4 regions of the Bradyrhizobium sp. 170 genome follow, and region 1 is predicted to be linked to each of the others. Evidence: predicted binding sites of a transcription regulator. Region 1 holds the regulator's gene; each other region holds the start of a gene.
What was found. Region 1 encodes PhoB, which activates phosphate uptake and scavenging genes when phosphate is short. Its sites were predicted from a motif close to TGTCATNNANCTGTCAT; they were not measured.

Region 1 (5,797 bases):
GGCAGGGATGCGAGCGCCGCGTCAGCCCGTTGATCACGGGCACGGTGGCGTGCGCGGCCAGTTCCAGCAGCGCGTCGTGGTTGAGGATGCGGATCATGATCGCATCGACATAGCGCGACAGCACGCGCGCGGTGTCGGCGATGGTCTCGCCGCGACCGAGCTGCATCTCTGCACCCGTCAGCATGATGGACTCGCCGCCGAGCTGGCGCATGCCGACATCGAACGACACCCGCGTGCGGGTCGACGGACGTTCGAAGATCATTGCCAACGTCTTGCCTTCGAGCGGCTTCTTGGCTTTTTCATGCGCCTTGAGTTTCGCCTTCATGTCGGCGCTCAGCGCCAGCATGTTGCGCAACTCCTTCGGCGGCAATTCGTTGATATCGAGAAAGTGACGGACGGATTTGCTCATCATCCCGCCGCCTTCTTCAACTGAGTGCCCGACAGCGCGATGCAGGCGCGCTCGAGCATCTGAATGGACTCGTCGATCTCGGCCTCGGTCACGATCAACGGCGCCAGGAACCGCACCACATTGTCGCCGGCGCCGACGGTGAGCAATTTCTGGTCGCGCAACGCATTGACGAGATCGCCCGACGGCACCACGGCCTTGACGCCGACCAGGAGTCCCTCGCCGCGCACTTCCGAGAGCACGGTGGGATAACGATCGACCACGGAGGCCAGTTTCTGTTTGAGCAAAAGCGACATCTTCTGCACATGGTCGAAGAAGCCGGGTTTGAGCATCACGTCGAGCACGGCGTTGGCGGAAGCGATCGCCAGCGGATTGCCGCCGAAGGTCGAGCCGTGCGAGCCCGGCGTCATGCCGCTTGCGGCTTCCGCGGTGGCCAGCACCGCGCCGATCGGAAAACCGCCGCCGAGTGCCTTGGCCAGCGACATCACATCCGGCGTCGCGCCAACGCGCTTGTAGGCGAACAGATCGCCGGTGCGGCCCATGCCGGTCTGCACCTCGTCGAACGCCAGCAGCAGGCCCTTCTCGTCGCAGAGCTGACGCAGCGCCTTGAAGAATGACTGCGGTGCGGAGCGCACGCCGCCCTCGCCCTGCACCGGCTCGATCAGGATGCCCGCGGTGTGCGGCCCGATCGCTTTCTTCACTGCGTCGAGATCGCCGTGCGGTACCTGGTCGAAGCCCTCCATCGGCGGCCCAAAGCCTTCGAGATATTTGGCGGAGCCGGTCGCGGCGAGCGTGCCCAAAGTGCGGCCATGGAACGCGCCCTCGAAGGTGACGAGCCGATAGCGTTCGGGATGCCCCTTGGAGAATTGATAGCGGCGCACGACCTTGATCACGCCTTCCATCGCCTCGGCGCCGGAATTGCAGAAGAACACGAGGTCGGCAAAGCTCTGCTCGCAGAGCCGCGCGGCGAGCTTCTCGCCGTCCGGGCTCTTGAACAGGTTCGACATGTGCCACAGCTTGGTCGACTGTTCCTGCAGCGCCGCAATCAGATGCGGATGGCAGTGACCCAGCGCGTTCACCGCAACCCCCGAGGTGAAGTCGAGATAGCGATCGCCATTGGTGGCGGTCAGCCAACAGCCCTCGCCGCGCTCGAAGCCGAGATCGACCCTGGCAAAGACGGGAAGCAGATGCGACGTGGCGCTATTGGTCATGGCGATCACAAAAGGTTTGCACTGAAGGTTTGAGACCCGCTTTCAAGACCTGCCGCGGAGCACACGCGTGCATTGGCGCGAACGCGGCAACGGCCGGTCTTGCGAAAACGAAACGTGCCGCCTCTTAAGGGCGGCACGTGAGAGGTATTCTATGTGGGCGGGGGGCGCTGTCAACACGCCACGAAGCCGCCTTTCCTGCACTGCAAGATAAGAAAATCCGTAAGATTGCGGTGTGGTGGAAAACACGCAGTGCAATGCCTAGATATCGGAACATGTGGACGCGCGGGCCCGGACTCTTGCGCCCGAGTCACGCCATATTGTAGCGTTTGGGCTGTCGGGTACGACATCTCGTGCGGCAGTTCTGATCCCTAGAGTCCATTTGTGCAGGCGTAGACGTTCGGGCGCGGTTTTCGCGCCCGGCGAGGGCTAAGGGATTCTGACCGCAGGGATTTTTTGAGACGAATGACGTCGCCAGCGCTGCCCTGATTGGCCGGCGCGATGCGAAGGGAAGAATGCGATGACGGTATTGACCTGGTCCGACGATCGCGTCGAGCAGCTGAAGAAGCTCTGGGAAGCCGGATTATCGGCCAGCCAGATCGCCGCGGAACTCGGAAATGTGACGCGAAACGCCGTGATCGGCAAAGTGCACCGGCTGGGCCTGTCCGGCCGCGCCAAGAGCCCCTCCTCGGCCGCCCCGCGGCAGCGCAAGGCGCGCCCGGCCCAGCAGATGATGCGGGTGTCGCGCCCGGTCTCGCGCGGCAACACCGCGCTCGCGCACGCCTTCGAGGTCGAGATGGAGCCGGATCCGATCGCCTTCGACAACGTGGTGCCGATGAGCCAGCGGCTGTCGCTGCTCGAACTGAACGAGGCCACCTGCCACTGGCCGGTCGGCGATCCCTCGAGCCCGGAATTCTTCTTCTGCGGCGGCAAGGCGCTTTCGGGCCTGCCCTATTGCGCGCATCACTCGCGCGTGGCGTATCAACCGGCCGCCGACCGGCGGAGGCAGGCGCCGAAGCCGACGCGGTAAGGGCGATCGTAAGTTACGCGGGAAATATCCGCCGTCGTCCCTGCGAACGCAGGGACCCATAACCGCAGGCGTTCGTGGTTATGTCACGCTGGAGCACCAGCGTATTACAACAATCGAGATTTGTGGTTATGGGTCCCCGCGCCCCGTGCGCAATTGCGCACTAGGCGGGGACGACGATGGAGTATGGGTGACGCGGTGGAGCGCTACGGCTCCACCTTCGCAAACCGGTCATCCAGCGCGTATCCCGCGCCGCGCACGGTGCGGATCGGGTCCTGCTCGCGGCCGGGATTGAGCAGTTTGCGCAGGCGGCCGATATGCACGTCGACGGTGCGCTCGTCGATATAGATGTCGCGGCCCCAGACGCTGTCGAGCAATTGCTCGCGGCTGAAGACGCGGCCGGGATGCTCCAGGAAAAATTCCAGCAAGCGATACTCGGTCGGGCCAAGATCGATCTGGCGGCCCGAGCGCGCGACGCGGCGCTTCTCGCGATCGAGTTCGATGTCGCCATAGGTGAGCACGGTGGCGAGCCGCTCGGGGCTTGCGCGCCGTAACAACCCCTTCACCCGCGCCAGCAGTTCCGGCACCGAGAACGGTTTTACGATGTAATCGTCGGCGCCGGTCGCAAGGCCTCGCACCCGCTCGCTCTCCTCGCCGCGTGCGGTGAGCATGATGATCGGCAACTGCTTGGTCTCCGGCCGGGCGCGCAGGCGGCGGCAGAGCTCGATGCCGGACAGTCCCGGCAACATCCAGTCGAGCACGACGAGATCGGGCACACGCTCCTTCAGCCGCGTATCCGCATCGTCGCCGCGGGCAACGGTTTCGACGTCATAGCCTTCGGCGTCGAGGTTGTAGCGCAGCAGCGTGGTCAGCGCTTCCTCGTCCTCGACCACCATAATGCGCGCGCTCATTCTGCTTTCGCCTCTTCTGTTTGACGCGTTTTCTTCACGCGAACCGGTCTCCACTTCGCTTGAAAACGCTTTATCAAGTGTTGGGTACGGCGGTAGCAAACGTCGTCATGTCGCCTTTCGGGCGCTTGTCGAGCATCTGCTGTCCCTCGATCATGTAGAACACGGTCTCGGCGATATTGGTGGCGTGGTCGCCGATCCGCTCGATGTTCTTGGCGCAGAACATCAAATGGATGCAGAACGAGATGTTGCGCGGATCTTCCATCATGTAGGTCAGGAGCTCGCGGAACAGCGAGGTGCAGATGGCGTCGACTTCCTCGTCGCCCTTCCACACCGCCATCGCCGCCGGCAGATCGTGCGCCGCATAGGCGTCCAGCACCGACTTGACCTGCGACTGCACGAGATCGGTCATGTGTTCGAGGCCGCGCATCAGCTTCAGCGGCTGGAAATCGTTCTCCAGCGCCGCGACGCGCTTGCCCATGTTCTTGGCGAGGTCGCCGATCCGCTCCAGATCGGTAGCGACCCGCATGGCGCCGACGATCTCGCGCAGATCGATCGCCATCGGCTGGCGCCGCGCGATGGTCAGCACCGCGCGTTCCTCGATCAAATGTTGCAGGCGGTCGATTTCGACGTCTGAATCGACGACGCGCTTGCCGAGGGCGACGTCGCGGCGGACAAGCGCATCGACGGATTCGGTGATCATGCGCTCAGCCAGGCCGCCCATCTCGGCGACGAGACGGGTCAGTTCCTGGAGATCGGTGTCAAATGCCTTGGCGGTGTGTTCGGATGCCATGTTTTATCTCCTCAACCGAACCGGCCGGTGATGTAGTCCTGGGTACGTCGATCGCTCGGCGAGGTGAAAATCTTGTTGGTGTCGTCGAACTCGATCAACTCGCCGAGATACATGAAGGCGGTCTTGTCCGAAACGCGGGCCGCCTGCTGCATGTTATGGGTGACGATGGCGATGGTGTAATCTTCCGCCAGTTCCTGGATCAGTTCCTCGATCTTGGCGGTCGAGATCGGGTCAAGGGCCGAACAGGGTTCGTCGAACAGGATCACCTCGGGCCGCACCGCCACGGTGCGGGCGATGCAGAGCCGCTGCTGCTGGCCGCCGGACAGCGACAGGCCGCTTGCATTGAGCTTGTCCTTGACCTCGTTCCACAGCGCACCGCCACGCAGCGCCTTTTCGACCCGGCCGTCCATCTCCGACTTGGAGATCTTCTCATAGAGGCGGATGCCGAAGGCGATGTTTTCGTAGATCGTCATCGGGAACGGCGTCGGCTTCTGGAACACCATGCCGACGCGGGCGCGCAGCAGGTTCAGATCGAGCTTGGAATCAAGGACGTTGGTCTGGTCGAGCATCAACTGGCCGGTCGCGCGTTGGCCGGGATAGAGGTCGTACATCCGGTTGAAGATCCGCAGCAGCGTGGACTTGCCGCAGCCGGACGGGCCGATGAAGGCGGTGACGCGGTTTGTGCCGAGCGTCAGGTTGATGTTCTTCAGCGCGTGATGCTCGCCATAGTAAAAATTCAGGCCGCGCGCGGTCACCTTGGGCGCGGCCTCGGGCAGCGCCACCTGCGGAACGGGCCCGCTCGCGGTACTCACGGATACGGAGAGATCGGTCATTTGGATGTCCTCTCGGCGCCAAGAATGCGCGCGCCAATATTCAGGGCAAGTACGGTGAGCGTGATCAAGAGCGCCCCGCTCCAGGCGAGCTGCTTCCAGTAGACATAGGGGCTCTGGACGAAGTTGTTGATGGTGACCGGCAGGTTCGCCATCGTCTTGGTCATATCGAGGCTGAAGAACTGGTTCGACAGCGCGGTGAACAGCAGCGGCGCGGTCTCGCCGGCGACGCGGGCGGTCGCCAGCAGGACGCCGGTGATCAGGCCCGACCGGGCCGCGCGATAGGCGATCCGCCGGATCACCAGCGAGCGCGGCAGGCCGAGCGCGGACGCCGCCTCGCGCAGCGGATTGGGCACCAGCCCGAGCATGTCCTCGGTGGTGCGGACCACCACCGGGATCACGATCACAGCGAGAGCCAGACAGCCGGCGAAGGCCGAGAAGCCGCCCATCGGCACCACGATGGCGCCGTAGATGAACAGGCCGATAATGATCGATGGCGCGCTGAGAAGAATATCGTTGATGAAGCGGATCACCGAGGTGAGCCTGTCGTGCTTGCCGTATTCGGCGAGATATGTGCCGGCGAACAGGCCGAGCGGCGCGCCGATGCCGACCCCGATCACGGTCA
Region 2 (5,797 bases), 2.0 Mb from region 1:
AGCGCCAGGAGGTGAGATCGACCTTGCCGAGGCGGTCGCGGCTGATGTTCGCCTCGGCGTTGACGAGCCTGCCGAACCGGCCGGCGTCGATCTGCTGTTTGATGTAGCGGAAATGGCTCTCGCGCCGCCGCTGATAGCCGAGCGCCAGGACCACGCCCGCCTTGCGGCAGGCCTCGGTGATGGCGCGGCCGTCCGCGATGCTGTTGGCGATCGGCTTGTCCAGAAAGACGTGCTTGCCGGCGGCTGCGGCAGCACGGGTCGTCGCCAGATGCACATCGTTCGGCGTCGTGTTGATAATCGCCTCGATCTCGGCATCGGCCAGCAGCGCCTCGTAGCTCGCGGCCGGCCGGCAGCGGTATTTTGCCGCGAAATTGTTGCGCTTGTCCTCGGACCGCGTGTAGCAGCTTCGGATCTCGAGCTTGCCCGAACGCTGGATGGCATCCGCCAGAACGTCGGACCACCATCCCATCCCGATACAGGCCACGCGGAGCGGATCGGCACTCATCACTTTGCCCTCCCCAAGACCTTGCCGCACGGCCGATTTCATCGGCAGGCTTCGGTCCCTACGATGTCATTCCCAACTCGCGCCGATCGACTCGACGGCCAGCTTGGCGATCCGCAAATCGGTCTCCCAATCACCGCCGCTTACGCCGACGCCGCCGATACATTGGCGGTCAACCAGCACCGGCACGCCGCCTTCCATGGCTGTCCACCGCTCCGGTCCGGCGGCGAGCGCAAGTCCGATCGCATGGCTCACGTCGAGGTCCTGGCCGGCGGCGCCTTTGGCCGTGGTCGGGCGCCGGTTCGACGCGGCGCAAACCGCCTTGGTGGTGCTGGAGTGCACGGTATGGAAGCGACCGCCGTCCATTCGTTCGATCAGGATCACATGCCCACCGGCATCCACGATGGCGCAGGAGATCGCGGTTCCGGCCTGGCCGGCCAATTCCATCGCCGTCGACATGATCCTCTTCGCGCCCTGATGCGTCAGGCGCTTGCTCTCGGCGACAAACATGGCGGCGCTCCGGTCGGAAAGGACAGGCGAAGTGTGCGCTACCGCAGCGCCTCCTTCAAGAAATAATACGCAACTTCCAGATGCGATTTTGCAACCCGCTCGCCGGCGAGGCAAACCTATCCGAACTATGCGGCGCGAACATGGAAGGTACGAGGATTCCGTGCCGACGGTCTCCCGGTCGAACGCGTCAGATATGCTGCGCCATGATCCGGCCGGGCCGCGCGTCCGGACGGGGCTCGATATCGACCGACCAGAGGTCGCGGTTGTCGACGTCCTTCAACGTCACGGTCATCACTTCGGTTTTGCCGTCGATATCGACGCGGCCGAAAAACTGCAGGCCGAAACAGGGGGCGAGATTCTCGCCCTGCTCCGCGCTGCAGCCCTTCTGGAACATCGCTTTCGGCCCGAATGTATTGTCGAGCGGGGCCGGCGCCCAGGTGCCCGCATGTAAGGGGCCGGAGACGAACTCCCAGAACGGTTCGAAATCCTGATAGGCCGCGCGATTCGCATCGTAATGATGCGCGGCCGTGTAATGCATGTCGGCGGTCAGCCACACCGTGTTGCGGATGCCGGCGCGCTTCATGAACGACAGCAGATCGGCAATCTCATGCTCGCGCCGCTCCGGCGGCCCGTCGCCGAGTGCGATGGCATCCTCGCTGACCAGGCCGATCGGCATGTCGGCGGCAATCACCTTCCATGTCGCATCGGAGGCCACCAGTTCGCGCTTCAGCCACGCCACTTGAGCCGCGCCAAGGATGCGGGTCTCGCTGTGGTCGTCGCGCTTGTTAAAGCTGGAATCGCGGTAGCTGCGCATGTCGATCATGAACACGTCGAGCAGCGGACCATAGGCGATCTTGCGATAGATGCGGCCGTCATGCGCCGGCGTCGCGCGCATCGGCATGAATTCATGGAACGCGCGGCGCGCCCGCGCCACCAGAAGCGAAGAGCCGTCCTCGGCATAGCCGGTCTCGTCGGCCGTGCCGACCGGCGACCAGTCATTGGTCACCTCATGATCGTCCCATTGCGCGAACATCGGCACCTCGGCGTTGAAGGCGCGCAGATTGTCGTCGAGCAGATTATATTTGTAGTTGGCGCGGTACTGTTCGAGGCTGTGCGCCACCACGGACTTCTGTTCGGTGACGATGTTGCGCCAGATCTCGCCATTGGGCAGTTTCAGTTCGCGTTCCACCGGGCAATCGGCATAGATGTGGTCGCCGGAATGGATGAAGAAGTCCGGACGGTTGTCGAACATGGTGCGGTAGGTCCGCATGCCGCCGCGCGAGGGATCGATGCCCCAGCCCTGGCCAGCGGTATCGCCCGACCACACGAACGAAATATTGCTTCGCGCGGTGGGCGCGGTTCGGAAATGCCCGACCTGCGTCTCGCCTTCGATGCCGCTCTCGCTGATATCGTCGAAGCGCACGCGATAGAAAATGTCCTGCCCCGCCGGAAGGCCATCGAGCAGGACTTTTGAGACGAAGTCGCTGTCCGGCAATGCGTCGGCGGTAACGGAGCGAATGACGGTCTTGAAGCTCTCGACAACAGAACATTCCACCTGCATCCGCGCCGGCCGATCGGCGCGCGCCCAGATCACCGCGGAGTTGGCCGAGACGTCGCCCGATTGAATGCCGCTCGGGATGAGCGGCCGATCCGCGGCGCGGCTGAGGTAAGGTCTGGCGAGGCTGCCGAGACCGGCAACGGCAATTGTTGCAGCGGAGCGGACCAGTAATTGACGCCGGCTCAAGCCTTGTTTGTTCGAGCCTTGCCCGGCGCGTATCGCAATCGGCATCGAAGCACCCTCGTCGAATCACGACGAAGGTGTGCCCGAGCAATTTGAATGTGGGCCGAAGGTTTTACGACAGGTGGATGACGTGATGGGGAATCGTAGGGTGGGCAAAGCGCAGCGTGCCCACCATCTCTCCGAGTTCGTTGGCGTCAATGGTGGGCACGCTTCGCTTTGCCCACCCTGCGAACTACGAACAAATACTACCGCTGCCAGCCGCAGATGCCGCCGGACTGGCACGGCCAGGTCTGGATCCGGGTGTCGAGCGCCTGCGCGTCGAGCGGATTGGTATGACGCCGCGCCAGTTTTGCGCGGGCCGCGCCGCGCGGTTTTCCGGCGCGCTCATGCGCTACATGAGTCCTGGGCTGAGTCTTGGGCGCGGCCACCTTCGGAACGACCACGCGCTCCGTTTTCACCGGCTTGCGGTCGGCTCTCGCCTCGATCCGGACCGGGGCGAACTGCGTCTCAGGGCCTAAACGCTTCGGCGAGAGCAGGGCTTGGGAAGGATCGAGGCCGAGGAACTCGCCTGCACGGTACTCGTCAGCCACCGCGGCGCTGCCCAACATCAGGAGCCCCGTGCAAAGTGCTGCCGCAAAAGCGCTTTTCAGGACCATCGCAGGCCTCCTGAAATCAACCAAAGAGTGTATGAACGGCCATCATGTAGGGAGCCGGCCGGACAATTCCAGCCGTTCGCGCCCGCAGGGTTACCGGTAAATGATCCCTGCCGTGAAAAAGTTCACGTGCCAGGTGAACAACCCTTACTCAGCGGCCTGCGCCACCGGCTGGCCGATCGCAGCCTCCACGCGCGCGCATTCTCCGCGGAACTTCACGACATTGGCTTCCTTGATGTGGCCGTAGCCGCGAACGAGTTCCGCTGACTTGGCCAGCGCCACCAGACGCGGCCAGTCCTGCGGCTTCGCCTTGTCGAGGTGGCGGAAGATGACAGCGGAATACTCGCCGGGCAATGCGCGCTCCATCCGGCGTTCGGCCGTGTAACCGAACGGATCGAACGCAGTTCCGCGCAGGAACTTGAACCGCGTCAGGAGTTCGAACCCGCGAAAAATCCAGGAGCCGAACTCGCGCTTGCGCAAATGCCCGGTCACCTTGTCGCGCGACGCCAGCAGCGGTGGCGCAAGGCTGACCTTGACGCTGGGGTCGCCGTCGAACTGCTCCTTCAGCACCCTGGCAAACTCACCGTCCGAGTAAAGCCGGGCGACTTCGTACTCGTCCTTGTAGGCCATCAGCTTGAACAGGCCCTTTGCAAAGGCCTCGGTGAGGTCATGCGAGCCGGGTGCGCCCTTGGCTTCCGCGGCGCGAACCCGCGCGACTTCCGAAAGATAGCGCTTCGAATAGGCCTCATTCTGATAGTCCGTCAGGAACTTGGCGCGGAACGCGATGCTCTCATCGAGCGTGCGCTTGACCGGCGCCGCGCCCGAACTCTTGAAGCGCGCCGCGCTGACGACGCGCTGCAGATCGTGCGCGGCGAGCCGGCCCCAGGAGAACGCCAGCTTGTTCATGTCGATCGCCGCACCGTTGAGGTCGATCGCCTTCATGATCGCCTCCAGCGAAAGAGGAATCGCGCCGCGCTGGAACGCAAAACCGAGCATGAAGGCGTTGGTGGCGATGCTGTCGCCCATCAGCGCGGTGGCAAGCCCGGTGGCATCGAGGATGTCGAGGTCCGAGGCGCTGACGGCTTCATTGAGCGACTCCCGCATCGTCCCCGCCTCGAAATCGATGTCGGGATTGATGACGAAGCTTGCCGTCGGCAACAGGTCGGCATTGACGATCGCGCGCGTCACGCCGCGCTCGGCCCGGCTCAACGCCGGGATGCTGGTGGCCACCACGATGTCGCAGCCGAGGATGAGGTTGGCCCCGCCCGGCGCGATGCGGACAGTTGCGAGATCGTCCGCCTCGGGCGCGATGCGGACATGGCTCATGACCGCGCCGTTCTTCTGCGATAACCCTGTGAAGTCGAGCGTCGAGCACGCCAGGCCCTCGACATGGGCGGCCATGCCGAGCAGCGCGCCGATGGTGATGACGCCGGTGCCGCCGATGCCGGTGACGAGGATGTTGTAGGCGCCATCGAGCGCCGGTGTGGCCGGCAGCGGCAGATCGGCGAACAGTGCCGACGGATCGGCCGCGGTACGATCGGCCTTCCTCAGCTTGCCACCATGCACGGTGACAAAGCTCGGGCAAAAGCCCTCGATGCAGGAAAAGTCCTTGTTGCAGTTCGATTGGTCGATCCGCCGCTTGCGGCCGAATTCGGTTTCCAGCGGCTGCACCGAGACGCAGTTGGAAGCCGACGAGCAATCGCCGCAGCCCTCGCAGACGTGCTCGTTGATGAAAACGCGCTTCGGCGGATCCGGATAGAGCCCGCGCTTCCGACGCCGGCGCTTTTCCGCCGCACAGGTCTGGTCGTAGATCAGAACCGTAAGGCCCTTGACCTCGCGCAGCTCCTTCTGCACCGCGTCGAGTTCGCGGCGGTGATGAACAGTCGCGCCTACCGGGAAGTAATTGCTGGGATATTTTTCGGGATCGTCGGAGACGATGACGAGGCGTTTGGCGCCTTCCGCCGAAACCTGGTGCGCGATCTGCGACACCGTCAGCCCACCCTCGGCCGGCTGGCCGCCGGTCATCGCCACCGCATCGTTGTAGAGGATCTTGTAGGTGATGTTGACGCCGGCGGCCGCCGCTGCACGGACCGCCAGCAGGCCGGAATGGGTGTAGGTGCCATCGCCGAGATTCTGGAACACGTGCGCTTCACTGGTGAACGGCGCCTGCCCGATCCAGCTGACGCCTTCCGCGCCCATATGCGAGATGGTCTGCGTGCGGCGGTTCGGCACCGACAGCGCCATGCCGTGGCAACCGATGCCGGCCATGGCGCGGCTGCCCTCGGGGATCTTGGTCGAGGTGTTGTGGGGACAGCCCGAGCAGAAATACGGCGTGCGCTGCAGCTTTGCCGCGCCGACGCCTTCCGCCGGCCGGTCGAACGCTTCGAGTTT
Region 3 (5,797 bases), 4.4 Mb from region 1:
CGTGACCGCACCCTGCATGATGATCGGGCCGGCGTCGGTTTCGGGGATCACGAAGTGCACGGTCGCACCCGAGATCTTGACCCCGGCCTGCAACGCCTGGCCATGTGGATCGAGGCCGGGAAAGGACGGCAGCAGCGCAGGGTGGATGTTGAGCATCTTGCCGTACCAGCGCTGCACGAATTCGGCGGTAAACAGCCGCATGAATCCGCCAAGACAAATCAGTTCGACCTTCTTTTCCTCCAGTGCCCGCTGCAGGACGGCTTCGAAGCCGGCGCGATCCTTGCCGAACGGTTTGCTCTCGATGACGGTCGTCGTGATGCCGCTCGCGGCCGCCTTCTCCAGCCCGAGGGCATCGGCCCGGTTGGAGATGACGGCGACGATCTCGGCCGGAAAATCCGCTGCCTTCGCCGCATCGATCAGCGCGGCCATGTTCGATCCGCGCCCCGAGATCAGTATGGCGACACGGCGTTTCATTGCGAAAGATCAAGGTGACCGTTGTAGACCACGCGATGTTCACCCGCAGCCGGGATCACTTCGCCGAGCAAGGCGACGGTCTCGCCGCTTGCGGTCAAAATTTCCGTCACCTGCTCGACCGCATCCGGCTTGACGATCGCGATCATGCCGATGCCGCAGTTGAAGGTGCGCAACAATTCGAGTTCCGCGATGCCGCCCTGCGCCGCCAGCCACTTGAACACCGGCAGCACCGGCAGCCGCGCCAGATCGATGCCGACGCCGAGATGCTTTGGCAGCACGCGCGGAATGTTGTCGGTGAAGCCGCCGCCGGTGATATGCGCGAGCCCCTTGATGGCGCCGGTCTCGCGGATCGCACGCAGGCAGGATTTTACATAGAGCCGCGTCGGCGCCAGCAGCGCGCCGCCGAGCGTCATGACCGGCGAGAACGGCGCCGGCGCGTCGAAAGCCACGCGGGATTGCTCGACGATCTTGCGGACCAGCGAAAAACCGTTGGAGTGCACCCCCGACGAGGCCAATCCGATCACCGCGTCGCCCACGGCGATATCCCCGCTCGGCAGCAGCGTGCCGCGCTCGGCGGCCCCCACCGCAAAGCCCGCGAGGTCGTAGTCGCCGTCCTTGTAGAGCCCCGGCATCTCGGCGGTTTCGCCGCCGATCAGGGCGCAGCCGGATTCCCGGCACCCCTCGGCGACGCCGGCCACGATGGCTGCGGCCGCCTCGGGGTCGAGCTTGCCGCAGGCAAAATAGTCGAGGAAGAACAGCGGTTCCGCGCCCTGCACCACGAGGTCGTTGACCGACATCGCTACCAGGTCGATGCCGATGCCGCCGTGCAGACCGGTCTCGATCGCGATCTTGACCTTGGTGCCGACGCCGTCGGTCGCCGCCACCAGCACCGGGTCCTTGAAACCCGCCGCCTTGAGGTCGAACAGACCGCCGAATCCGCCGATTTCAGCGTCCGCGCCCGCCCGGGCGGTGGCGCGGACCATCGGCTTGATGAGATCGACCAGGCGGTTGCCCGCATCGATATCGACGCCCGAATCGGCGTAAGTGAGCCCGTTTTTGCGGTCAATCATGCCCAAATTCCAGTATGATGACGGCTGGTTACGAGGAATTCCGCAATCCTGCAATGGCTCGCAACCGCTTGGCGCATATACTATGTAGATAAGGACCGGCAGAACCCGCCAGGGGCCGGATTTTAGGCCGGGAGCCGGGAAGCGACCGAGTTGAGTATTCCGAATATCATTACGCTGGGCCGCATCATTCTGGTGCCGGTCATCGTCTGGGCGATCGTTTCCAGCCAGATGGAGATTGCGTTCGCGATCTTCGTGATTGCTGGCGTCAGCGACGCTGTCGATGGCTTTCTGGCCAAACGCTTCAACATGCAGAGCGAACTGGGCGCCCTGCTCGATCCGCTCGCCGACAAGGCGCTGCTGGTCTCGATCTATGTCGCGCTCGGCATCTGGGGCGCGGTTCCGCGCTGGATCGTCATCCTCGTGGTGTCGCGCGACATCATGATCGTCACGGCCGTGATCGTGTCATGGCTGTTCGACAAGCCGATTCCGATGAAACCGCTGATGGTGTCGAAGCTCAACACGGTGGCGCAGGTGGCGTTCGCCGCGCTGGTGCTGGCTTCGCTCGGTTTCAATTTCAAGCCGGCGCCCTATGACGTGATCCTGATGGGTTTTGTTACGGTCTTTACTTTGGTTTCCGTCTCGCTCTATCTCGTCGAGTGGGTGCGGCACATGAGCACGATCGAAGCGCGCTAACCGTCCTTTTTGTTTTGACGCGTTTTCTTCACGCCAACCGGTTCCCACTTCGCTTGAAAGCGCTATGAAGGCTGTAATATCCCGGCCTGGAGATTTGCGTGGCAGTCCGCGTTCAACCCCGTCAGCTTGCCTTTGCGCTGCCGCATGCGGAGAGCCTGACCCGCGACAATTTCCTCGAAGGGCCAGCCAATGAAGCCGCGCTTTCGCTGATCGAAAGCTGGCCGGACTGGCCGAACCGCATCATGCTGCTGGTAGGACCGGAGGGCTCCGGCAAGAGCCATCTCGCCGCGATCTGGGCCGAACAGGCCGGCGCGCGCGCGACATCGGCGCACGCGCTTGACCCCGCTGCCGTCCCCGGCGCGCTCGCCACCGGCGCGCTGGTGGTTGAAGACCTGAGACCCGCCGACTTCGATGAACGCGCGATGTTTCACCTCCTGAACCTGGCGCGCGAGGACGAGGCCTTCGTCCTGATCACGGGCCGCGTTCCGCCGGCGGCGTTCGAGGTCGAACTGCGCGATCTCAGGTCACGGCTGCGCGCCGCCCCTGTCGTGTCGCTATCGCCGCCCGACGACCTGTTGTTTCGCGGCCTGATCGTCAAGTTCTGCGCTGACCGGCAGTTGAGCATCGACGAGACCGTCGTGAGCTACCTCGCCACCCGGATCGAGCGCTCCTATTCCGCCGCCCGCCAGGCGGTCGACCTCCTGGATACCGAGGCGCTGCGGCTCGGCCGGCCGGTGACCCGGGCGTTGGCCGCGGAACTGCTGCGCAACGCCTGATCGGACAGCTGCGTGCTGCTTCCTGCCGCCTTGACGCCGACTGTGGGCGGAACATCAATGTCATTGAAACGTCATCGGCGTATCACATGGTGTAGGTGGCATCCCCCTTGAACCAGCCCATGCCTTCCCGAGATGGATTAAAGCCTTATGGAATCGGCACAAGTCATTGAAATAAAAGAAAAAGAACCAGTTGCCGAGGCTCCCCCCACGATTGTCACGAGCCCGGAACGATTCATCAATCGGGAGCTGTCCTGGCTGCATTTCAACCGCCGGGTGCTCGAGGAGTCGGTCAATCCTGGTCATCCCGTGCTGGAACGGGTCCGATTCCTATCGATTTCCGCCAATAACCTTGATGAGTTCTTCATGGTCCGCGTCGCCGGCATCAAGGCGCAGGTCCGTGAAGGCATCGCCGAACGCAGCCCCGATGGCCTGACGCCGGCCGAGCAGCTCACCCTCATCAACAAGACGGTTTCGGAACTCGCCTCCGACCAGCAGGCGATCTGGCGCGATCTGCGCGCCACCCTGTCGGACGCCGGCATCATTCTGGTCGACGGCCACGACTTCACCAAGGCGGAGCGCGGCTGGCTCGAGGACCACTTCCTGCGCAACATCTTCCCGCTGCTGACGCCGCTGGCGATCGATCCCGCGCACCCGTTCCCGTTCATCCCGAGCCTCGGCTTCACCATCGCGCTGCAGTTGGCGCGGGTGTCCGACGGCAAGCCGATGAACGCGCTGATCCGCATGCCCGGCAAGATCGACCGGTTCATCCGCATGCCTCACAAGGACGGCGCGGTGCACCTGATCCCCCTCGAGCAGGCTACCGGCCTGTTCATCGGGCGACTATTTCCCGGCTACACCGTCAAGGGCCAGGGCGCCTTCCGCATCATCCGAGACTCCGAACTCGAAATCGAGGAAGAAGCCGAAGATCTGGTTCGCCTGTTCGAGACCGCGCTGAAGCGGCGGCGACGGGGTTCGGTGATCCGGCTCGAGATGGAAGCCAAGATGCCGGAAGCGCTGTGCGCCTTCGTGCGGCAGGCGCTTTCGGCGGCCGACGATGAGGTGTTTCTGGTCGACGGTGTGCTGGCCATGAATGAGCTCTCGCAGCTCACCCGGCTCGACCGCCCCGACCTCGAATTCACGCCCTATGTGCCGCGCCACCCCGAACGGGTGCGCGACCACGGCGGCGACATCTTCGCCGCGATCCGGCAAAAGGACCTCATCGTCCACCATCCTTACGAATCCTTCGACGTCGTCGTGCAGTTCCTGCAGCAGGCCGCCCGCGATCCCGATGTCGTCGCCATCAAGCAGACGCTCTACCGCACCTCGAACAATTCGCCGATCGTGCGCACGCTTGCCGAAGCAGCCGAGGCCGGCAAATCGGTGACCGCGCTGATCGAGTTGAAGGCGCGGTTCGACGAGGAAGCCAATATCCGCTGGGCGCGCGACCTCGAACGCGCCGGCGTGCAGGTGGTGTACGGCTTTCTCGAACTGAAGACCCACGCCAAGCTGTCGATGGTGGTGCGGCGCGAGGGCGGCAATCTCACGACCTATGTGCATACCGGGACCGGCAATTATCATCCGGTCACTGCGCGCATCTATACCGATCTCTCATACTTTACCTCGGACCCGATCATCGGCCGCGACGCGGCGCGGGTGTTCAACTACATCACCGGCTATGCCGAGCCGAGCGACATCGAGCGGATGGCGGTGTCGCCGCTGACGCTGCGCAAGCGCATCATCGAACACATCAAGGGCGAGACCAATCACAGCAGGCACGGCAAGCCGGGCGTGATCTGGATGAAGATGAACTCGCTGGTCGATCCTGACGTCATCGACGCGCTGTACGAGGCCTCGCAGGCCGGCGTGTCGATCGAACTGGTGGTGCGCGGCATCTGCTGCCTCCGCCCGGGCATTCCCGGCCTTTCCGAGAACATCCGGGTCAAATCCATCATCGGCCGCTTCCTCGAGCACGGCCGCGTCTACTGCTTTGGTATGGGTCATGGCCTGCCCGGCCCGAAGGCGGCTGTGTATATCTCGTCCGCCGACATGATGCCGCGGAACCTCGACCGCCGCGTCGAAATCCTCTGTCCATTGCAAAATCCCACGGTACATCAGCAGGTTCTCGAACAGATCATGGTCGCGAACCTGAAGGATACCGAGCAGAGCTGGCAGTTGTTGCCGGACGGGTCCTCAACGCGTATGAAGGCCGCGAAAGGCGAAGAGCCATTCAATCTGCACAACTATTTCATGACCAATCCGAGTCTGTCAGGCCGTGGAAAGTCTCTCAAGGAATCTTCGCCGCGCCGCCTCACGCGCCGTAACGAGCGTCAGCAATCGTCATAAGGGAGCGCCGCTGTGAAGCGGCCGCGCAAGCGCGCTTCCAGCGTCGCCGTCATCGACATCGGTTCGAACTCGGTTCGTCTCGTCGTCTATGAGACGATGGCACGCAGCCTCGTCACCATCTTCAACGAGAAGGCGCTGTGCGGGCTCGGCCGCGAGGTGCAGAGCACCGGTCTCTTGGCCGAGGACGCAGTTGCCAAGGCGCTGACGGCGCTCCGGCGATTCCGGGCGCTGTGTCGCATCCAGCAGGTGGGGCGCGTCTTCGCCATCGCCACTGCCGCCTGCCGCGACGCCAGGAACGGTCCCGACTTCATCGCCAAAGCCGAGCGCATCTGCGGCGCGGAGATTCAAATCCTGTCGGGGCCGCGCGAGGCGAAGCTTTCCGCGCTCGGCGTCGTCTCCGGCATCCACAATCCCGACGGCATTGTCGGCGATCTCGGCGGC
Region 4 (5,797 bases), 3.1 Mb from region 1:
CGGGCAGAGCACACGCTCTGCCCGGTTCCGTTTGAGACGGGATGATCAGGCGACCAGCTTGGCGAACAGGTCCGCGTCGACATTGCCGCCGGAGAGCACGATGACGACGTTCTTGCCCCTGGCGTCGATGCGGCCGGCCAGCAGTGCGGCAAGACCGACGGCGCCGCCGGGCTCGACCACCAGCTTCAATTCCCGATAGGCATAGGCGACTGCCGCGCCGACTTCCTCGTCGGACGCGATCACGCCATTCGCCAGCAGCTTGCTGTTGATCGAGAAGGTGAGTTCGCCCGGCATCGCTGCCATCAGCGCATCGCAGATGGTGCGGCCGGCGGCGTGGTGGGCCTCGCGGTGGCCTGCGCGCAGCGACAGGCCGTGATCATCATAGTCCTTGGGCTCGGCGACGATCACCTGCGCTTGCGGAAACTTTGCCTTCACCGCCGTCGCAACGCCGGCGATCAGCCCGCCGCCCGATGCCGGCGCCACCACGATATCGGGGACGAGCCCGAGCGCCGCCATGTCCTCGGCGATCTCGCGGCCCGCGGTGCCTTGTCCGGCGATCACAAAGGGATCGTCATAGGGGCGCACCAGCGTCGCGCCACGCTTGCTGGCAATGCCGTTGGCGATGGCTTCGCGGTCTTCCCTGTCGCGGTCGTATAGCACCACCTCGGCGCCATAGCCCTTGGTGCGCTCGCGCTTGGTGACGGGCGAATCAGCAGGCATCACGATGGTCGCCTGCATGTGCAGGATCTGCGCCGCCGCCGCCACGCCCTGGGCGTGGTTACCGGAAGAGAACGCGACCACCCCGCCGCTGCGCTTGTCCTGCGGGATCGAGGCCAGCTTGTTGAAGGCGCCGCGGAACTTGAACGATCCGGTCCGCTGCAGCATTTCGGGCTTCAGGAAGACCTTGGTACCGACGCGTTCATTGAGAACGGGGAACGACAACAGCGGCGTCCGCACCGCAAAGGGCGCGACCACCTTGGCGGCGGCCTCGATATCGGCCGCGCCAATGGGTGGATTTTGGATGGATTCTGGCATCCGCCATTTGTATCGCGGTCGCAGACTGGCGAGCAAGACGATTTAGCGTGAACTCAGGCCACGAGATGCGGATTATCAGCCACAAATTCGGCCTCCTCGCCTTCGGACAGGACTGGGCGAACATTCAGGGCATGCTCGACAAAAACCCGCGCAGAGGCCTGCCAGCTGTAGCCAGCGGCGAATTCGACGCAATCTTCCCGCGAAACCTGCAGCGCCTCCAGGCAGGCCGCGCGCAGGTCCTCGTCCAGGACGCCGACCAGCGCCGAGCCGATCACGTCGCGCGGACCGGTGACCGGAAAGGCGGCAACCGGCAGGCCGCTGGCCAGCGCCTCCAGCAGCACCAGGCCAAACGTGTCGGTCTTGCTGGGAAATACGAAAATGTCGGAGGCCGCGTAGATTTCGGCCAGTTCCTCGCCGTGCCTGGCGCCCAGGAAGACGGCATCAGGATATCTCCGCTCCAGCGCCGCGCGCGCCGGCCCGTCGCCGACGATGAGCTTGGTGCCGGGCAAATCGAGGTCGAGGAAGGCCTCGAGATTCTTTTCGACCGCGACGCGCCCGACGCAGAGGAACACCGGCATCGGCAGGCAGAGGTCAGCGCTGCGCGGATGAAACAGCGAGGTATCGACGCCACGCGACCACAGCACCACGTTGCGAAAGCCGCGAATGCGCAATTCGGCCGCCAGCGCCGGCGTTGCCGCCATCACCGCCTGGCTCGGCCGGTGGAAGGCGCGCAGCGCCCGCCATACCCAGGATTCCGGAATCGGCGAACGCGCCGATACATATTCCGGAAAGCGGGTGTGAAAGCTCGTGGTGAACGGCAGGCCGCGCTTGCGGCAATAGCGCCGCACCAATAGCCCGATCGGGCCTTCGGTCGCGATATGAATGCTGTCCGGCTTTGCCGCTTCGATCAGTCGCGCGATTTTTGCCGGATACGGCAGCGCCAGCCGCAGATCGGGATAGCTCGGCATCGCAAAAGTGCGGAACGATTGCGGCGTCAGGAAACTCACCTCGACGCCAAATCCCTTGGCCGCCTCTGCCATCATGGTCAGCGTGCGAACCACCCCGTTGACCTGGGGATGCCACGCATCGGTTGCGACCAGGATATGTGTCATGCGGCGCGCGCCGCGACGCGGGGAACGGGCGCTGCCCTTCGCTGCGGATCGGCCCAGGTGATGATCTCAAACCGGCCGTCCTCATGCTCGGCGAGCGCGGTGCAGCTTTCCACCCAGTCGCCGCAATTCATGTAGCGGATGCCGTGCTCGTCGCGGATGGTGGCGTAGTGGATGTGGCCGCAGATCACGCCGTCGGCGCCGTGACGCCGCGCTTCGCCAGCCAGGGTCTTTTCGAACGCGCCGATATAGTTCACGGCGTTCTTGACCTTCAGCTTCGCCCATTGCGACAGCGACCAATAGGGAACGCCGAACATGCGCCGGAAGAAATTGACGAGGCGGTTCATCTGAATGGCGAAATCATAGGCCTTGTCGCCGAGATGGGCGAGCCAGCGCGCGTTCTGCACCACGAGATCGAAGATGTCGCCGTGGATGACGAGATAGCGCTTGCCGTCGGCCCCCTCATGAATGGTGTTTTCCACCACGTCGATGCCGCCGAAATGCGTGCCGTAATAATTGCGCAGGAACTCGTCGTGATTGCCGGGCACGTAGACGACCTTGGCGCCCTTGCGCGCCTTGCGCAGCATCTTCTGCACGAAGTCGTTGTGCGATTGGGGCCAGTACCAGCTCGACTTCAGCGCCCAGCCATCGACGATGTCGCCGACGAGATAGATGGTGTCGGCGTCGTGGCTTTTGAGGAAGTCCAGCAATCGATCGGCCTGCGAGCCGCGGGCTCCGAGATGAACGTCGGAGATAAACAAGGTGCGAAAACGCCGTTCCGGGCTTTCTTCACTCAAGGAGTCACTACCCATACCTGTTCACCTGACAGATTTCTGTGACAGGGCGATGACTAGTTCACGCCGCGATATTCCCGCGAGAATCAATGCCGCGCCCCTGGACTCGCGGATAGCAGCGCGATGCGACAGGCAAGCGACATGGCGGCGGCAACATTTCGCTGTCGTCCCTGCCTAGTGCGCAATTGCGCACGGGCGCAGGGACCCATACGCCGCGGCTCATCGAGAGGGCAATCGAGTCGACACCTCGCGCAACAACCAACGCAGTGGTTATGGGTCCCTGCGTTCGCAGGGACGACGAGAGATAGGTCAATAAAATTTGTGAAAATGATGGATCGGGCCGTGACCATGCCCGACGCTGAAGCGATCTGCGGCGGCAATCGCCGCGCTGACGAAGGCCTTGGCGTTGCGTACGGCGGTCTCCATATCCTTGCCCTTCGCCAGTCCCGCGGCAATCGCCGAGGAGAGCGAGCAGCCGGTGCCGTGGGTATTTTTTGTGACGATGCGCGGCGCGGCGAGTGCGATGACACCAGAGGAGTCGATCAGATAGTCGATGCTCTCGGCGCCCTCCCCGTGGCCGCCCTTGATCAGCACCGCCTTGCATCCCAGGGCCAGCAATCGCCTGCCTTGTTTCTCGACGGCGGCTTCATCCGCCGCCACGCCTTCGTCGAGCAGCGCTGCGGCTTCCGGCAGATTGGGCGTGATGACCGAAGCCCGCGGAATGAGTTTTGTCCGCAGCGCGTCGACGGCTTCCGTCGCGAGCAGCCGGTCGCCCGAGGTCGCGACCATCACGGGATCGAGCACGACATGCTTCGGCGACCAGCGCGCCAGCCCGGCGACGATAGCATCCATAACCGGGGGCTGCGCCACCATGCCGATCTTGACCGCGCCTACCGCCAGGTCGGAAAACACCGCGTCGATCTGCGCGGTCACGAACTCGGCCGGCACCTGATGGATACCGCTGACGCCCTCGGTATTCTGCGCGGTCAGTGCCGTGATCACGGAGGCGCCGTAGACGCCGAACGCGGCAAACGTCTTGAGGTCGGCCTGGATGCCCGCTCCCCCTGAGGAATCGGAGCCGGCGATGGTGAGCGCGATCGGCGTCGTCATCAAAAGCCTCGTGAGAATGCTGGGTTCAGGGCCATGGCTTGTCCTAAGTGGCTTGTCCTAACGCGGCAGGGCACAGGCGGCAAGCTGGCTTGCCATCCCCCGCGGTTTTTGGCCTATTGGGGCCAACATTTTTGGAGACGACAGCGATGGTTCCCTTCTTCGTCCAGTTCAAATGCAAGCTTGGCCAGTCCTACGCCGTCGCCAATGCGCTCGCGGAGGCCGAGATCGCCTCGGAGATCTATTCCACCGCCGGCGATTACGATCTGCTGGTCAAATTCTACGTCGATAACGACACCGACATCGGCCATTTCGTCAACGAGAAGGTGCAGGTCATTCCGGGCATCCAGGACACCCACACCATCATCACCTTCAAGGCGTTCGGCACGGGCTAGCAAGCGCGCCCCCGCCTGCCCGCAGTCGCCGTCGACTTCGCCCGGCGCGCGGCCACGCCCGCGGGCTTCTGGGAGTGCCTGTCCTGTCCGAGACATCAGTTACGTTTGGCCGGCTGAAGGCCTTCATTGAGCAGGCGCTCACCTCGGTCGGCTTGCCGGCCGCCGATGCTGCAACGGTCGCGGCCCTGATGGCGGCGGCCGACCTGCAGGGTTCGGACGGGCACGGCGTCAGCCGATTGCCGCAATATGTCAGGCGGATCAAGGCCGGCGGCTTCAACGTCCGGCCGAACATCCATGTCGTGCACGAGCACGCCAGCACCGCCGTCCTCAACGGCGACAACGGCATGGGCCACCTCGTAATGAAACGCGCGGCCGAGATGGCGATCGAAAAGGCACGCAGGACCGGATTAGGCTGGGTCAACTCGCAGTTCAGCAACCATGCCGGCCCGGCTTCGCTCTACGCCACGATGCCGCTCGCCCACGACATGATCGGGCTCTACTTCGCGGTCGGCAACGCCAATCACCTTCCGCCCTGGGGCGGCCTCGACATGCTGCTGTCGACCAATCCGATCGCGGCGGCGATTCCCGCCGGCGACGAAAACCCGATCGTGCTCGACATGGCGACGACGGTCGCCGCCTACGGCAAGGTGAAAACCAAGGCGTTGCGCGGCGAGGCCATGCCGGAGGGCTGGATGATCGATCGCGAAGGCAAGCCGCTGACCGATCCGAAACGCGCCGACGAAGGCATGCTGCTGCCGCTCGGCGGCATGGAGGCCGGCTACAAGGGCTACGGCCTTGCGATGATCATCGGCCTGCTCGCAGGCACGCTCGGCGGCGCTGCGATGGGCCGTGACGTCATCGACTTCAATCACGACGACGATAGCGTCACCAACACCGGACAGGCGATCGCCGCGATCAACATCGCAGCCTTCGGCGACATTGCCATCAAGCGAAGCGTCGATGCGCTGGTGCGCGATTTCCGCAACAGCCGGCGCATCCCGGGCGTGGACCGCATCTGGGTGCCCGGCGAACGCAGCCATGAAACGCGCCTCAGGCGGACGAGCCTTGGAATTCCCATAGCACCTGCGCTGCTGCGCGGACTGGACCAGGTCGCCGACGAGGTGGGAATACCGAGACTTGTGAATTAGCGCGTGGACTTATTAGCGCGCAGCTAAATTCGGATGGAAGCGAGTTTGACGAACGCGAGATAGTTGGCGGCGAATTCAGCGGCGACCCGGCACGAAAGGCGAGTTTCAGAACATTGGCGGCAGCGCTGCCTCAATCCCTATGGTCTTCGTCGGATGCATGCTCGGCATGGCCAGTGGCCCCATGCGGGCAACCACTTCGTTCGGCACCC

Region 2: the regulator PhoB is predicted to act here: its motif matches at 2,868-2,884, upstream of IVB05_RS12110 (alkaline phosphatase D family protein).
Region 3: the regulator PhoB is predicted to act here: its motif matches at 3,072-3,088, upstream of IVB05_RS23245 (RNA degradosome polyphosphate kinase).
Region 4: the regulator PhoB is predicted to act here: its motif matches at 2,980-2,996, upstream of IVB05_RS31160 (UDP-2,3-diacylglucosamine diphosphatase).

The regions. Positions count from the first base shown of each region.
Region 1 is NZ_CP064703.1:589,733-595,529, reverse strand. Features, by position in the region: gene argF (ornithine carbamoyltransferase) at 1-409, opposite strand, end outside; gene IVB05_RS02765 (aspartate aminotransferase family protein) at 409-1,617, opposite strand; gene IVB05_RS02760 (GcrA family cell cycle regulator) at 2,135-2,644, shown strand; gene phoB (phosphate regulon transcriptional regulator PhoB) at 2,848-3,552, opposite strand; gene phoU (phosphate signaling complex protein PhoU) at 3,626-4,342, opposite strand; gene pstB (phosphate ABC transporter ATP-binding protein PstB) at 4,354-5,175, opposite strand; gene pstA (phosphate ABC transporter permease PstA) at 5,172-5,797, opposite strand, start outside.
Region 2 is NZ_CP064703.1:2,590,741-2,596,537, reverse strand. Features, by position in the region: gene IVB05_RS12120 (Gfo/Idh/MocA family oxidoreductase) at 1-505, opposite strand, end outside; gene IVB05_RS12115 (heme-binding protein) at 572-1,012, opposite strand; gene IVB05_RS12110 (alkaline phosphatase D family protein) at 1,200-2,801, opposite strand; gene IVB05_RS12105 (hypothetical protein) at 2,999-3,409, opposite strand; gene IVB05_RS12100 (indolepyruvate ferredoxin oxidoreductase family protein) at 3,554-5,797, opposite strand, start outside.
Region 3 is NZ_CP064703.1:4,971,157-4,976,953, forward strand. Features, by position in the region: gene purN (phosphoribosylglycinamide formyltransferase) at 1-474, opposite strand, end outside; gene purM (phosphoribosylformylglycinamidine cyclo-ligase) at 471-1,544, opposite strand; gene IVB05_RS23235 (CDP-alcohol phosphatidyltransferase family protein) at 1,695-2,237, shown strand; gene IVB05_RS23240 (DnaA/Hda family protein) at 2,336-3,013, shown strand; gene IVB05_RS23245 (RNA degradosome polyphosphate kinase) at 3,161-5,356, shown strand; gene ppx (exopolyphosphatase) at 5,369-5,797, shown strand, end outside.
Region 4 is NZ_CP064703.1:6,653,682-6,659,478, forward strand. Features, by position in the region: gene IVB05_RS31150 (threonine/serine dehydratase) at 46-1,035, opposite strand; gene IVB05_RS31155 (glycosyltransferase family 1 protein) at 1,089-2,147, opposite strand; gene IVB05_RS31160 (UDP-2,3-diacylglucosamine diphosphatase) at 2,144-2,956, opposite strand; gene thiD (bifunctional hydroxymethylpyrimidine kinase/phosphomethylpyrimidine kinase) at 3,248-4,048, opposite strand; gene IVB05_RS31170 (Lrp/AsnC ligand binding domain-containing protein) at 4,195-4,440, shown strand; gene IVB05_RS31175 (Ldh family oxidoreductase) at 4,515-5,588, shown strand; gene IVB05_RS31180 (DUF6665 family protein) at 5,694-5,797, opposite strand, start outside.